DNA from 2 places in the Streptomyces sp. NPDC002602 genome. Region 1 is predicted to be linked to the other one. Evidence: riboswitches for the same ligand, from Rfam matches in the RefSeq annotation. Region 1 holds a riboswitch; the other holds the start of a gene.
What was found. A riboswitch is a leader RNA that binds a small molecule or an ion and turns the genes downstream of it on or off. The one in region 1 is predicted to bind cobalamin.

Region 1 (3,200 bases):
CCCGCGCGGCCCGTCGGCTCCGGTGCGGGCCAGGACCACGTACACGTCGGAGGCTCCGGCGCCGGAGATGAACTGTTTCACACCGGTCAACACGTAGTGGTCGCCGTCGCGTTCGGCGCGGGTGCGCAGTGCGGCGGCGTCCGATCCCGCGCCGGGCTCGGTGAGGCAGTAGCTGCCGAGGGTGCGGGCGGAGCAGAGGCCGGGCAGCCAGCGCTCGCGCTGGTCGGGGTCCCCGTACCGGTCGACCATCCAGGCGACCATGTTGTGGATGGAGAGGTAGCCGGCGATCGAGGGGCAACCGGTGGCCAGCACTTCCAGGACGAGCACCCCGTCGGCGCGGGTGAGCCCGGAGCCACCGGACTCCTCGCGTACGTGGATCCCGGCGAGGCCGAGGTCGGCGGCGCGGCGGAGCACGTCGACGGGGAAGTGCTTGTCCTGGTCCCAGGCGATGGCGTGCGGGGCGAGTTGCTCCTGCGCGAAGTCGAGGGTGACCTCGGCCAGGGCGAGTTGGTCCTTGCTGAGCAGGGTCGTGGTCATGGCGGTCACCCCATCGTCGGAATGGTGAAGCTGGCGCCTTCCTTGACGCCGGAGGGCCAGCGCGAGGTGACGGTCTTGGTGCGGGTGTGGAAGCGGATCGAGTCGGGACCGTGCTGGTTGAGGTCTCCGAAGCCGGAGCGCTTCCAGCCGCCGAACGTGTGGTAGGCGACCGGGACGGGGATGGGCACGTTGACGCCGACCATGCCGGCGCCCACCCGTCGGGTGAAGTCGCGGGCGGTGTCCCCGTCGCGGGTGAAGATGGCGACGCCGTTGCCGTAGGGGTGCTCGCTGGGCAGGCGCAGCGCCTCCTCGTAGTCGGCGGCGCGTACGACGCTCAGCACCGGGCCGAAGATCTCCTCGCGGTGGATCCGCATCCGGGGGGTGACCCGGTCGAAGAGCGAGGCGCCGGCGAAGTAGCCGTTCTCGTACCCGGGGAGGGTGAACCCGCGCCCGTCCACGACGAGTTCGGCTCCCTCGGTCACGCCGATGTCGACGAAGCGGTTCACCCGGTCGAGGGCGTCGCGGCTGACGAGCGGGCCGAAGTCGGCGTCCGGGTCGTCGGAGGTGCCGATGCGCAGGGCGGCGATCCGCTCCTTCAACATGGCGACCAGCGCGTCCGCGGTCTCCTCCCCCACGGGGACGGCGACGGCGATCGCCATGCAGCGTTCGCCCGCGGAGCCGTAGCCGGCGCCGATCAGGGCGTCGGCGGCCTGGTCGAGATCCGCGTCCGGCATCACGATCATGTGGTTCTTGGCGCCGCCGAAACACTGGGCGCGCTTGCCGTGGGCGGCGGCGGTGGCGTAGATGTGCGCGGCGATCGGGGTGGATCCGACGAAGCCGAGGGCCTGGACGCGCGGGTCCTCCAGCAGGGTGTCGACGGCCTCCTTTCCGCCGTTGACCACGTTGAGGACGCCGGGCGGCAGGCCCGCCTCCAGGAAGAGTTCGGCGAGCCGCAGCGGGACGGAGGGATCCCGTTCGGAGGGCTTGAGGATGAAGGCGTTCCCGCAGGCCAGGGCGGGGGCCGCCTGCCACAGCGGGATCATCGCGGGGAAGTTGAAGGGGGTGATGCCGGCGACCACGCCGAGCGGGGCGCGCAGCGAGTGCACGTCGATGCCGGAGCCCGCGTTGTCGGTGAACTCGCCCTTGAGGAGGTGCGGGATGCCGGCGGCGAACTCGACGACCTCCAGGCCGCGTTGCAGGTCGCCGTGGGCATCGGCGACGGTCTTGCCGTGTTCGGCGGACAACAGCCGGGCCAGGGCGTCCCGTTCGCCCTCGACGAGTTGGAGGAAGCGCAGCAGCACGCGGGCGCGGCGCTGCGGGTTCCACTGGCCCCATTCGCGCTGGGCCGCCTCGGAGTCGGCGATGGCCGTCCCGGTGTCGGCGCGACCGGCCAGGGGGACCCTGGCCTGGACCGTTCCGGTGTTGGGGTCGTGGACGTCGGCGTACAGGCCGGAGGTGCCCGGGGTGTGCTTGCCGCCGATGAAGTGGGTGAGCTCGCGGATCATCGAAGCCTGCTCTCGTCAGGTGTGATCCGAGGAGGGCGCGACGGGCCGGCGGCGCGGCGCGATCGGGGTGCGCGGCGCGGGGCGGGTCGCGGGACAGTGAAGGCGTGGCCGCCTTCGGTGAGTCACGAACGCGCGGACAGGGCCGCGCGCTTCGGGAACTCCGCCGGATCACCTGGGCCGTGGTCACGTACCGGTGCCATGCGTGTCTGCTCCATCCTCGTGGACAACACGGAACACCCCGCGGCCGGTATCCTGACTCCCGGATCAACGCGCGCTCTCCGGCCTTCCCAACGGGTTTCCCCGTCAGTGGCCTGTCCTGCTGGAAGAGCACACTCCTCGGTCACAGTGGCGGGACCGCGTCGGATTCACACCGACTTCCCTGCACCGCGGGCTTGCCCAGGAACATATAGTTGGACGTCCTAGTAAGTCCACCCCCGCCCGTCGTCCCGGGCGCGTCGCGCGAGTGGCGCTCCACCGCGAGCGGCCGGAAATCGCCGCGGTGAGGCTCGCTCGGGTCGGGCGCCACTTCCACGACAGGGCCTACGCTCGGGGGATGCGCATCGTTTCGCTGCTGCCCGCCGCCACCGACATCGTGGCCGAACTCGGGCTGCTCCCCGATCTGGTCGGCCGTACGCACGAGTGCGACTGGCCGGCGGCGGTGGCCGGCGTGCCGGTGGTGACCTCCGCCGCGTTCTCGTCCGACGAGCTGTCCAGCCGGGAGATCTCCGAGGCGGTCGGGGGCGCGGCACACAGCGGCTCCTCGCTCTACGACCTGGACGTCGAGGCGCTGGGCGCGCTGGCGCCCGAGGTGGTCCTCACCCAGGACCTGTGCGACGTGTGCGCGGTGTCCTACGCGGGCGTGAGTCGGGCCGTGCGCGTGCTCGACGGAGGACCGAGGGTGCTCAGCCTGGAGCCGCGCACCCTCGACGACGTCCTGGACTGTCTGGTCCGCGTGGGTGAACTGCTGGGCGTACCGGAGGTCGCCCACGCCGGCCGGGCGCGGGCGCGGGCCCGACTGGAGGCCGTGCGCGCCGCCGTGGCGGGCCGTCCCCGGCCCCGGGTGGTGGCCATCGAATGGCTGGATCCGCTCTGGCCCGCCGGGCACTGGGTGCCCGAACAGATCACCGCGGCGGGCGGGGAGCCGTTGATCGCGGCCCC
Region 2 (3,200 bases), on a different contig from region 1:
AGAGGACCGCGGGCCCGTCCTCGTACGCGTAGCCCGCGCCGGCCAGTTCCACCAACGGGTTCACAGGTACAGCCCCTTCAGGGTGAGAGTCACGGTGATCAGGGCCGCCAGCAGCGCCCCGGACGCGGCCAGGAACCGCCACGACAGCGTGGCCGGCGGCACCAGCACCCGCAGGGCGCCGTCGTAACCACGCCCCGCCAGCCCCTCCTGGAGCCGCGCGGCGCGGTCGAAGGCCCGTACGAACGAGGTCGCCGCCAGCCCGGCCAGCGAACGCCACACCGCCGCCCGGCCCGTGTGTCCGAGCCGGGCCGCCTGGGCGCGGCGGACCTGGGCCATCGAGTCCAGCAGCAGGAAGCCGATCCGGTACATGACCAGGGCCACGTCCACCACCGGCGCCGGCACCCCGGCCCGCACGAGCCGGGGCAGCACGTCCGACACCGGGGTGGTGAAGGCGAACAGCAGCACCCCGAGGGAGGCCGCGGAGGTGCGCAACAGCAGCTCGGCCGCGTGCCGGGGCCCGTCGGGGGCCCACGACACCAGCCCCGCCGGACCGCCCACCGCGAACAGCAGCGGAAGCGCCCCGGTGAAGCAGAAACCGAGCGGGATCCGGAAGGCCCGCCACAGTTGGCGCCCGGCCACCCCGGCGGGCCCGAGCAGCACCACCAGGGTGGCCGCCGCGACGAGCGGGCCCCCGGGCCAGGGCGGCAGGGCCACGGCCGTGACCGTCAGCCCGAGCCCCAACAGGGCCTTCTCCAGCGGATGGCGGCGGCGCCAGCGACTGCCGTGCGCCGCCACGTCGATCGGCAGCACCGCCTACGACTCCGCGGGGCCGGCCGGGCCACCGGTCGCGCCCGCTTGGGCGAGGCCCTGACGCCGACCCTTGCGGACGCCGAAGTAGTACGCGAGCACGCCCGCGCCCAGCGCCGCCTGAAGGGCGAACAGGGCCGACTCGATCTCCCCGGACGGGGGCTCGTACAGCGGCGAGAACCACGGCTCGTAGTCCGGCTTCAGCTCGGTGATGGCCGCCTCCGCCTGCGCGTCGGCGCCCGCGAACGGCTCCTCCTTGCCCTCGCCCAGACCCAGCGCGAGCGGGAGCACGGCCAGCGCCGCCACCAGGAGCAGCAGCACCGTGTTGATCTTCGCGTTCCTGGTCATCGGACCGCCGCCTCCTCCTGCTTGGTCCCGGTACGGGCCGTCAGCCTCGCGACGCCCAGCCGGACCAGGTCCGACTTGCTCGACTGCATCAGCAGCCGCATGACGAGGACGGTCAGCAGGCCCTCGCTGACGGCCAGCGGGATCTGGGTGACGGCGAAGATGCCGCCGAACTTGGCGAGCGCCCCGAGGAAGCCGGTGCCCGGGTCGGGGAAGGCCAGCGCCAACTGGACACTGGTCACGCAGTAGGTGACGAGGTCGGCGAAGAACGCGCCGAAGAAGACGGTCACCATCAGCGGCAGATCGAACCTCTTGAGCAGCCGGTAGACCCCGTAGCCCGCCCAGGGCCCGGCGATGGCCATGGAGAAGACGTTCGCGCCGAGCGTGGTCAGGCCGCCGTGCGCCAGCAGCAGCGCCTGGAAGAGCAGGGTGATCGTGCCGAGCACCGCCATGATCGGCGGGCGGAACAGGATCGCCCCGAGCCCGGTGCCGGTGGGGTGGGAACAACTGCCCGTCACCGAAGGGATCTTCAGGGCGGACAGTACGAAGGTGAACGCACCGGACGCGCCGAGCAGCAGCGTGCTCTCGGGGTTGGCCTTCACCTCGCGGGTGAGGGCGCGCACACCGTGCACGACAAAGGGAGCGGACGCGGCGCCCCAGGCGACCGCGTGCAAGGGGGGCAGAAACCCCTCGGCTATATGCATGAGTAAGGAGACCTCTCCAGCACCTCGTGGATGGACGACGTGCCCTGGCCGGTCTCCTGGCTCACGGGTACTGATGCCCTGACTCCGCCTTCCCGGGGCCGTGCGGTCTCCCGCGCGGGCCCAGTGGCTTCCCGCAGGGGAGTGGAGCCGGACTTCCCGATCACAGTGGCGAGGGCCGCACCGGTTTTCCACCGGTTTCCCGAACACCAAGGCCCGCTGACCCTAGTCGGCCGCGCGGACCCGTAACAACCCGGCCCCACCCCCGAGGCCCCCGCCCACCCGCTCCGACCAGGGCCGATCCGGGCGGCCCCCCGGACGGGCGCGGCCCGCTGGCGCACCCGTCCCGGCCCGCGCAGGGTGGGGGAGTGGCCGACGAACACGACTACTCAGACCTCAGCGCCGTCTACGTCAACTGCACGCTCAAGCGCTCGCCGGAGACCAGCAACACCGAGGGGCTGATCTCCAGGAGCCGTGCGGTGATGGAGGCGGCCGGCGCCCGGACCTCACTGATCCGGGCGGTCGACCACGACATCGCCACCGGTGTCTGGCCCGACATGACCGAGCACGGCTGGGAGAGCGACCAGTGGCCCGTCCTCTACAGCCAGATCATGGACGCCGACGTCCTCGTGCTGTGCGGGCCGATCTGGCTCGGCGACAACAGCTCCGTGATGAAGCGGGTCATCGAGCGGCTCTACGCCTGCTCCTCGATCCTGAACGACCGGGGCCAGTACGCCTACTACGGCAGGGTCGGCGGCGCGCTGATCACCGGCAACGAGGACGGCGTCAAACACTGCGCCATGAACGTCCTCTACAGCCTCCAGCACCTCGGCTACGCGATCCCGCCACAGGCCGACGCGGGCTGGATCGGCGAGGCCGGGCCCGGACCCTCGTACCTCGACCCGGGTTCGGGCGGCCCGGAGAACGACTTCACCAACCGGAACACCACGTTCATGACCTGGAACCTGATGCACCTGGCCGCCCTGCTCAAGCGGGCCGGCGGCATCCCCGCACACGGGAACCAACGCTCGGAGTGGGACGCCGGCTGTCGCTTCGACTTCCCCAATCCAGAGCACCGCTAGTGCTGTGACCGGAAAGGTTCACCGTGTCACGGCGCCCGGCACGGCACCTCGCCGCGTTGTCGGACCGCTCAGGTACGTCCAGTACGAGAGGCGGTCCTCCGCCTTGCGATGCACCGCACCGGACACCGCGACCCGGCAAACCATTCCGGTCACAGCACTAGGCAGGCGGACGCGAGGGGCCCGGGGCGGCGCACGCCCCGGGCCCCTCGACCGATCGATCCGGGTGTCGGGGTTCAGCAGGTCGCCGGGTGCGGGAAGTCGACGA

Region 2: another riboswitch for cobalamin. It lies ahead of ACFYW3_RS21320 (energy-coupling factor ABC transporter permease); the one in region 1 lies ahead of ACFYW3_RS04245 (CoA-acylating methylmalonate-semialdehyde dehydrogenase).

What each region holds. Positions count from the first base shown of each region.
Region 1 is NZ_JBIAQX010000001.1:1,051,247-1,054,446, reverse strand. Features, by position in the region: gene ACFYW3_RS04250 (acyl-CoA dehydrogenase family protein) at 1-537, opposite strand, end outside; gene ACFYW3_RS04245 (CoA-acylating methylmalonate-semialdehyde dehydrogenase) at 543-2,042, opposite strand; cobalamin riboswitch at 2,267-2,446, opposite strand; gene ACFYW3_RS04240 (cobalamin-binding protein) at 2,596-3,200, shown strand, end outside.
Region 2 is NZ_JBIAQX010000007.1:262,248-265,447, reverse strand. Features, by position in the region: gene ACFYW3_RS21335 (ATP-binding cassette domain-containing protein) at 1-64, opposite strand, end outside; gene cbiQ (cobalt ECF transporter T component CbiQ) at 61-810, opposite strand; gene ACFYW3_RS21325 (energy-coupling factor ABC transporter substrate-binding protein) at 814-1,155, opposite strand; gene ACFYW3_RS21320 (energy-coupling factor ABC transporter permease) at 1,152-1,856, opposite strand; cobalamin riboswitch at 1,885-2,082, opposite strand; gene ACFYW3_RS21315 (flavodoxin family protein) at 2,222-2,935, shown strand; gene ACFYW3_RS21310 (hypothetical protein) at 3,169-3,200, opposite strand, start outside.